One region of the Kitasatospora arboriphila genome, then DNA from elsewhere that is predicted to be linked to it. Evidence: riboswitches for the same ligand, from Rfam matches in the RefSeq annotation. Region 1 holds a riboswitch; the other holds the start of a gene.
The links. Region 1 has a riboswitch for glycine ahead of gcvP (aminomethyl-transferring glycine dehydrogenase). Riboswitches for the same ligand answer to the same signal wherever they lie in the genome.

Region 1 (4,484 bases):
CTTGGTGAGCGGGCGCAGGTCGATGATGCACTCGTGCGCGACGAGGCCGCCGGGGCCGGTGTAGAGCACCGGGAAGTGCGGGGCGAGCCGCTTGGCGATGTAGTTGGCGTTCAGCACGGCCACCTGGGTGGCGCGCTTGAGGCCCTCGCCGCCCATCAGGCGGACGTACGACCAGGAGATCGGCAGGATCGCCGCCGAGCCCCAGGGGGCGGCCGAGATCGGGCCGACGCCGGTGGCCGGGCCGGCCTCCGCCTGCAGCGGGTGGTTCGGCAGGTACGGCGCGAGGTGCGCGCGGACCGCGACCGGGCCCACGCCCGGGCCGCCGCCGCCGTGCGGGATGCAGAAGGTCTTGTGCAGGTTGAGGTGCGACACGTCGGCGCCGAACTTGCCCGGCTTGGCGAGGCCGACCAGCGCGTTGAGGTTGGCGCCGTCGACGTACACCTGGCCGCCGGCCTCGTGCACCATGGCGCAGATCTCGGTGATCTCGGTCTCGTACACGCCGTGGGTGGACGGGTAGGTGACCATCAGCACCGAGAGCTGGTCGCGGTACTGCTCGATCTTGGCCTTGAGGTCCTCGACGTCGACGTCGCCGTCGACCAGGGTCTTGACCACGACGACGCGCATGCCGGCCATCACCGCGGAGGCGGCGTTGGTGCCGTGCGCGGAGGACGGGATGAGGCAGACGTCGCGCTGGGTGTCGCCGTTGGCCAGGTGGTAGGCGCGGACGGCCAGCAGGCCGGCCAGCTCGCCCTGGGAGCCGGCGTTCGGCTGGATGGAGACGGCGTCGTAGCCGGTGACCTCGACGAGCTGCTGCTCCAGGCCGTGGATCAGGCTGAGGAAGCCCTGCACCTGGTCGGCCGGGGCGAACGGGTGCAGCTGGCCGAACTCGGGCCAGGTGACCGGCTCCATCTCGGTGGTGGCGTTGAGCTTCATGGTGCACGAGCCCAGCGGGATCATGCCGCGGTCCAGCGCGTAGTCGCGGTCCGACAGGCGGCGCAGGTAGCGCAGCATGGCGGTCTCGGAGCGGTGGCTGTGGAAGACCGGGTGGGTGAGGTACTCGTCGTCGCGCAGCAGGGCGGCCGGCAGCGCGTCGGCGGTCTCGTCGAGCTCGCCGCCGGTGATGCCGAACGCGGCCCACAGCGCGGTGACGTGCTCGCGGGTGGTGGTCTCGTCGCAGGAGATCGAGACGGTGTCGGCGTCCACCTTGTGGATGTTGATGTTCGCCTCGAGGGCGGCGGCGACGACCTCGTCGGCGCGCTGCGGGACGCGGGCGGTGACGGTGTCGAAGAAGGCGCCGTGCACCAGCTCCACGCCGCCGGCGCGCAGGCCCGCGGCGAGCGCGGCGGCGTAGCGGTGGGTGCGGCGGGCGATGTCCGCGAGGCCGTCGGGGCCGTGGTACACGGCGTACATCGAGGCCATCACGGCGAGCAGCACCTGGGCGGTGCAGATGTTGCTGGTGGCCTTCTCGCGGCGGATGTGCTGCTCGCGGGTCTGCAGGGCCAGGCGGTAGGCGCGGTTGCCGTCGGAGTCGACGGAGACGCCGACCAGGCGGCCGGGCAGGTTGCGGGCGAACTCGGCGCGGACGGCGAGGTAGCCGGCGTGCGGGCCGCCGAAGCCCATCGGCACGCCGAAGCGCTGCGAGGTGCCGCAGGCGATGTCGGCGCCCATCGAGCCCGGGGACTTGAGCAGGGTGAGGGCGAGCAGGTCGGCGGCGACGGCGACGACCGCGCCGAGGCCGTGGGCCTGCTCGATGACCGGGGTGAGGTCGCGGACGGCGCCGGCGGCACCCGGGTACTGGAGCAGCACGCCGAAGACGCCGCGCTCGGCGATCTCGGCCGGGATGCCCTCGGACAGGTCGGCGACGACGACCTCGACGCCGGTCGGCTCGGCGCGGGTCTCGATGACGGCGACGGTCTGCGGCAGGGTGTCGGCGTCGATCAGGAAGACGCCGCCCTTGACCTTGGTGACGCGGCGGGCCAGCGCCATCGCCTCGGCGGCGGCGGTGCCCTCGTCGAGCAGCGAGGAGCCGGAGGTGGCGAGGCCGGTGAGGTCGGAGACCAGGGTCTGGAAGTTCAGCAGCGCCTCGAGGCGGCCCTGCGAGATCTCCGGCTGGTACGGGGTGTAGGCGGTGTACCAGGCCGGGTTCTCGAGGACGTTGCGCAGGATCACCGGCGGGGTGAAGGTGCCGTAGTAGCCGAGGCCGATCATGGAGGTGGCGACCCGGTTGCGGTCGGCCAGCTCGCGCAGCTCGGCGAGGACCTGGGCCTCGCTGCGGCCGGCGGGCAGGTCCAGCGCGGTCAGGCTGCGGATGGCCTCGGGAACGGCCGCGTCGGCCAGCTCGTCCAGGGACGCGAAGCCCACCTGGGCGAGCATCTTCTCCTGGGCGGCGGCGTCGGGGCCGATGTGGCGGGTCTCGAAGGGGCTGGCCTGCTCGAGCTCGGTGAGGTTCGGCTGGGCGTTCATGGGGGTCGAGGCCTCCTGGTCACGGACCGGCGGGGGTACGCACGCCGGTCGGCCGCCGTGGGGAGCCGGAGACGTACGAACCCGTCAGGCCTCCCCCTCTGTCATCGGTACCTGAGAGCTTCGCCGTCTTGACGCCCGAGGGCATCTCGTCGGCTTGCACCGTCGGTGAGGGTGGTGCCGACGGCTCCTGTGCCGGCGGTCCTGCCCTGCTTTCCAGAGTGACCTGGCCCACGCGGTACGGGTGCCTGAGAGATTCCGGGGAGGAGTTGCTCCTTCGGCGCCCCTTCCCCAGCTCAGCGGGGTCGGGGACTCTCCCGCGCGGGCTCGGCGGTCGCCGCCCAGGGTACCAGCGGGACCGCCGGGAATGGCGGGTGCTGTGACCGGCGTCCCACCGCCGGGGGCCGGTCCGAGGGCCCCGTCTGCGGGCCCGCGGGCCGTGCCCGTCCCCCGGACGGCCGATCACCGGCCCGGACGGCCGCCCCCGGCTCGCCGGTGACCGGTCCATGGCGTTCTGTGTAGATGGCGTCTGGCCAGCTCCTCCAGCCGTCCCGACGTCCACGGAGACACAGGAGCAGTAGGCACTGGAGGACAGCGTGCAGACCGATATCGATCCGCGAGACCTGATCGGGCACAAGGCGGTCGACCGGAACGGTGAGAAGATCGGCACGGTCGACGAGGTGTATCTCGACGACGCGACCGGCGAGCCCGAGTGGGCCGCCGTCCGCACCGGGATCTTCGGCCGGGACGCCTTCATCCCGCTGACCACCAGCGAGTTCTCGGGCGAAGAGCTCAAGGTCCCGTACGACAAGTCGCTGGTGAAGGACTCCCCGGACTTCGGCGTGGGCCAGCACCTGTCACCCGCCCAGGAGTTGCAGCTCTACCGCTACTACGGGCTGGACACCTCCAACGGCCGGCCGGGCGCGGAGGCGGGCCCGGCGCCCGCCGAGCGCCCCGGTGACACCGAGTTCGGCGCGGTCGCGCACGCGGCGCCCGAGCAGTCCGCGGCGAACGGCCGCCCGGCGGTGAACGGCCACGGCCGGACGGACCACGCCGACGGGCAGCACGGCGGCACGCGCCACGACGGGCCCCGGCAGGAGGGGACCCGGCCGGACGGCTCCGGACCGGCCGGCTCCCGGCAGGACAGCTCGGAGAACACCATGCAGCTCCCGGTGGTGCCGGCCGGCGGCACCGTCCGCCCTGCTGCCGCTCCGACCGCCGCGGACCGGCCCGAGCGGCCGGAGCCGCAGCAGGGCGGCGAGGCCTCGGCGCAGGGGCCGGTCGAGATCGTCTGCCGCGAGGAGCGGCTGGACATCAGCACCGAGTGGCACGTGCTGGGCACCGCCCGGCTGCGCAAGTACGTCACCTCGGAGGCCGTGGAGCGCCGGGTGCCGGTGGTGCGGGAGCGGATGCGGGTGGAGCGGGTGCCGGTGAGCGACGCCGAGCGGGCCGCGCTGAGCGACCAGGAGATCGCCGAGGCGGTCGAGGAGGTGACCCTGCGCGAGGAGCGGGCGGTGGTGCGCAAGTACCTGGCCCCGGTCGAGCGGGTGCGCCTGGTGGTGGAGCGCTACACCGAGGAGGAGCTCGTCCGCGAGGAGCTGCGTCGCGAGCAGGTCGAGGTGCACGACGGGACGGCGCGCCAGCCGTACGGCCCCCAGCCGGCCGACCGCGCGGCGGCCACGACCGCCTCCACCACGGCGACCACCGCGGCTGCCGCGACCGGGCCCGCTCCGACCGGGCCCGCTCCGGCCGGTGGGCAGCCGGCGCCCGCCGCGTCGGGCCAGGCGCCCGTCCAGGTCGCGGCGCGGACGGCCGCGGCGCAGCCTGCCCGGCCGGAGCCGCTGCGCCCGGTCTGATCCTCCGACGGCAGGACGTCCCCGGGGTCCCGGTCCGCTGCGGCGGTCCGGGACCTGCGCTTTGCCAAAGCTTCACCGATCGATATTTGACAGACTGAAGTATTGGCCTGCATCGTTACTTCAGTTCATTCACTATCGCTCGCCTGAAGCAGTGACCGGCTTCCGGCG
Region 2 (4,484 bases), on a different contig from region 1:
GCGACCGGGTCGAACTCGTCCGCCATCGCGACCGTCGACACCGCCAGCCCCTCCGGGGCGAGCTGCGCGGCCCGCTGCACCAGGGCGCGGGCGGCCTCCACCGACGGCGGAGAGTTGTCGTACAGGTCCAGGCCGACGGCCAGGTACGCCTCGCCCAGCGCGGGCTGCACCCACGCCTGGCGCAGCGAGCGCAGCGGACGGGTCTGCACGGCCTGCTGCTCCAGCAGCCCGTAGAACTGCGGCGCGTTCAGCCGCGGCTCGGAGATCCGCAGCGGACCGGCCGGCAGCCGGTCCAGGCCGACCGCGACGCGTCTCAGGTCGGCCCAGGGGACGCCGACGCCGCCGCCCGGGGCGTGCGGGTTCAGCCACAGGCCCCAGCGGGTGCGGAAGAGCGCGGCGGCGATCTCCTGGCCGGAGATCACCTCGTGGGCGCGGGCCCAGCCGCTGGCGGCGAGCTGCTCGGCCGAGGTGACGGCGGGGGCGTAGCCGTGCCCGCCGATGTCCATGTTCCCGTACTGGGCGTCCGGGCTGCCGGGCGTGCCGTGCCAGAGCAGCATCCAGACCTGCCCCTGGGCGAGCGCCCGCAGCAGGTTCTCGTACGCGTCGTAGCGTTCCGGGACGACCGCGCCGAGGGCGCGCTCGATGGCGCCCGGGTCACCGCCGGGCGGTGCCACGGGTGCCTGGCCCCACGGGCCCGGCCCGCCGCCTGCCGCTGCCGCGCTCATGCGCCCGCCTCGCTCCGCTCGCTCACGTCGCCGTGCCCCGTCTTGTTCCGTCTTCCGCCGCTCGTGCCCACTGCCGGGCAGCACCCTATTGCGCGCGGCCGACAGGCGTCATGCCGCATACCCCCTCGTGATACCCCCGGGCGGCGCCGGTGTCCCGCCGGCAGGCGCCCGGGCCGGCCGGACCGGCGGTCACGCCCGGACGTAGAAGGGCGCCACGCAGGTCAGCAGCCACTCGACGACGGGGTCGTCGGCCATGTCCAGCAGCACCAGGTGGACGCCCCACGGCGGCGGCGCGGTTCCGAGCGCGCGGCCGAGCGCCTCGTTGACCTGCACCGGATCGGCCGGACCGGCCGGGTCGAGCTGGATCCCGACGTACAGCTGCGGGGCGTCCGCCTCCACCCGGGCGAGCGCCCGACGGGCCGTCAGCACGCCGGGCAGCCGGGACAGTTCGGAGGTGGCCGCGGCGAGGAAGGCGTACGGCTCCTGGTGCGGCTCGGGCTCGCGCAGCGCCACCGAGGCGCCCTCGACGGCCTCGCCGGCGGTGCGGCCGCCCTGCGGTCCGCGGCGCAGCTCGCCGACGCCCTCCGGCGGCACCGGGATGCCCACCGGCGCCTCCGGGTTGACGGCGATGCCGATGCCGAGCGGCAGCCCGCGGGCGAACTCCCACACCGGTGCGATCGCGAACGCCATGCCCGGGGCGTGCTGCAGGAACTGCTCCTGCGAGGAGAACACCGGCACGTAGGGGGTACCGGCGAGTTCGATGGTCGGCAGGTCCAGCGAGGTGCCCTGCGGGTCGGCGCCGGCCGGCAGCGGGATCCACACCTGGCTGCGGGCGAGCACCTCGATCACCCGGGGCGTGGCGCCGGGGTCGCCGAGCGCGGCGGTGAGCACCTGCTCCAGTTCGTTGGACGGCCAGGTGCCGCCCTCCGGCGCCGTGCCGGGTGCGGCCCACGCCTGTGCCTCGCCCGCCGGATACCCCATGTACGGCCCCTTCGCTCGTCCCCTGCACAGAGCCTAGCGGGCCGCCCCCTCTCCCATCAGGCCCGGCGGCATGCCATGATGAGCGCGCTCGACCCTCCAAGTTCATACTGGCCGCTCGAACCCGCGCGGGAGAGTCCGGAACGCCCCCAGGGGCGAGGCCGGCGCCGAAGGAGCAAGTCCTCCCCGGAATCTCTCAGGCACCCATACCGCACGGGCGAGGCACATCTGGAAAGTGGACACGGCCGCGCCGTGCGCCCACCCACGGTGCAAGCCGCCATCCTTGAGGTGGCGGTGAAGCTCTCAGGTTGTTGACGACAGACGGGGAGACTCCATCCGCCGTCCTGCCCGTTTCCGGGCGGGAGGGTCGCCCGTGTGCCCGCAGAGCAGCCAAGGAGTCCTGCCGTCATGTCCCTCCGCCTCACCGCGCTCGACGCGCTGCACCGTTCGCTCGGTGCCACCATGACCGACTTCGCCGGCTGGGACATGCCGCTGCGCTACGGCAGCGAGCGCGAGGAGCACCTCGCCGTCCGCACGAAGGCCGGTCTGTTCGACCTCTCGCACATGGGCGAGATCACCGTCTCCGGCCCGCAGGCCGGCGAGATGCTGGACCACGCGCTGGTCGGCTTCATCTCGGCGCTGGGCGTGCTGCGCGCCCGCTACACCATGATCTGCCGCGAGGACGGCGGCATCCTCGACGACCTGATCGTCTACCGCACCGCGGAGGACGAGTACATGGTGGTCGCGAACGCCTCCAACGCCCAGGTGGTGCTGGACGCGCTGACCGAGCGCGCCGAGGGCTTCGACGCCGTCGTCCGCGACGACCGCGACGCCTACGCGCTGATCGCCGTCCAGGGCCCGGAGGCGAACGGCATCCTCGCCTCGCTGACCGACGCCGACCTGCCCGGCCTGAAGTACTACGCGCTGCTGCCCGCGACCGTCGCCGGCAAGCAGGTCTGGCTCGCCCGTACGGGCTACACCGGCGAGGACGGTTTCGAGGTCTTCTGCGCCCCGGCCGACGCCGAGCACCTGTGGTCGACGCTGACCGCGGCCGGTGCCGACAAGGGCCTGGTGCCGTGCGGCCTGTCCTGCCGCGACACGCTGCGCCTGGAGGCGGGCATGCCGCTGTACGGCCACGAGCTGTCCACCGACCTGACCCCGTTCGACGCCGGCCTCGGCCGCGTGGTGCGCTTCGACAAGACCACCAACGAGGGCGCCTTCGTCGGGCGCAAGGCCCTGGAGCAGGCGGCCGTCGAGGCCGAGTCCGCGCCGCCGCGCAAGCTGGTCGGCCTGGTCTCCGAGGGCAAGCGGGTGCCGCGCGCCGAGTACGCGGTGGTCGACGCCGACGGCAACCCGATCGGCCGGATCACCTCGGGCGCGCCCTCCCCCACCCTCGGCAAGCCGATCGCCATCGCCTACGTGGACGCGGCGCACGCCGCGCCCGGCACCGCCGTCGCGGTCGACGTGCGCGGCAAGGCCGAGCCGGTCGAGGTCGTGGCGCTGCCGTTCTACAAGCGCGCCCGCTGAGCGCCCCCGCCGCTCCCAGCACCGCCCTGAACCGTCCTGAACCGTCCTGCCCGGGGCGGTCCGCTCAGCGGACGGCCACGCCCCTCCCTCTTGCGATCCTGGAGAATGACGCCATGAGCAACCCCACGCACCTGCAGTACACCAAGGAGCACGAGTGGCTGACCGCCGCCGTGGACGGGGTGTCGACGATCGGCATCACCGCGCACGCGGCCGACGCCCTCGGCGACATCGTCTACGTCCAGCTCCCGGAGGTCGGTGACAGCGTCACCGCCGGTGAGACCTGTGGCGAGCTCGAGTCCACCAAGTCGGTCAGCGACCTGTTCTCGCCCGTCACCGGCGAGGTCGTGGAGGTCAACCAGGCCGTCCTCGACGACAACGCCCTGGTGAACAGCTCCCCGTTCGAGGATGGCTGGCTGTTCAAGGTCCGCGTCGAGGCGACCGACGAGCTGCTCGACGCCGAGGCGTACACCGCGTTCATCGGCGGCTGACCGCCCGCCCAACGGGGCGGCCGCAGTGCGGCGGCCGCCCCGCTCCAGCCCTTCGCTCCACGGGGAGACCCCACCTCATGACGGTTCTGAACCAGTCCCTGCACGCGCTCGACCCGGAGATCGCGGCCGCGGTCGACGCCGAGCTGCACCGCCAGCAGACCACCCTCGAAATGATCGCCTCCGAGAACTTCGCCCCGGTGGCGGTCATGGAGGCCCAGGGTTCGGTCCTGACCAACAAGTACGCCGAGGGCTACCCCGGCAAGCGCTACTACGGCGGCTGCGAGCACGTCGACGTCGCCGAGCAGATCGCCATCGACCGGGTGAAGGCGCTGTTCGGGGCGGAGCACGCCAACGTCCAGCCGCACTCCGGTGCGCAGGCGAACGCCGCCGCGATGTTCGCGCTGATCCAGCCGGGCGACACCATCCTGGGCCTGAGCCTGGCGCACGGCGGCCACCTCACCCACGGCATGAAGATCAACTTCTCCGGCAAGCTCTACAACGTGGCCGCGTACCACGTCGACGAGAAGACCGGCCAGGTGGACATGGCCGAGGTCGAGCGCCTCGCCAAGGAGCACCAGCCCAAGCTGATCATCGCCGGCTGGTCCGCCTACCCGCGCCAGCTGGACTTCGCCGAGTTCCGCCGCATCGCGGACGAGGTCGGCGCGCTGCTCATGGTCGACATGGCGCACTTCGCCGGCCTGGTCGCCGCGGGCCTGCACCCCTCGCCCGTGCCGTACGCGGACGTGGTCACCACCACCACCCACAA

Region 2: it holds a riboswitch for glycine, as region 1 does, so the genes downstream of both, gcvT (glycine cleavage system aminomethyltransferase GcvT) here and gcvP (aminomethyl-transferring glycine dehydrogenase) in region 1, are expected to answer to the same signal.

What each region holds. Positions count from the first base shown of each region.
Region 1 covers NZ_BAAALD010000027.1:65,837-70,320, forward strand. The annotation lists gene gcvP (aminomethyl-transferring glycine dehydrogenase) at 1-2,463, opposite strand, end outside; glycine riboswitch at 2,555-2,685, opposite strand; glycine riboswitch at 2,687-2,790, opposite strand; gene ABD353_RS16320 (PRC and DUF2382 domain-containing protein) at 3,057-4,316, shown strand.
Region 2 covers NZ_BAAALD010000011.1:7,043-11,526, reverse strand. The annotation lists gene ABD353_RS08600 (enhanced serine sensitivity protein SseB C-terminal domain-containing protein) at 1-725, opposite strand, end outside; gene ABD353_RS08595 (enhanced serine sensitivity protein SseB) at 915-1,706, opposite strand; glycine riboswitch at 1,823-1,925, shown strand; gene gcvT (glycine cleavage system aminomethyltransferase GcvT) at 2,112-3,230, shown strand; gene gcvH (glycine cleavage system protein GcvH) at 3,344-3,718, shown strand; gene glyA (serine hydroxymethyltransferase) at 3,796-4,484, shown strand, end outside.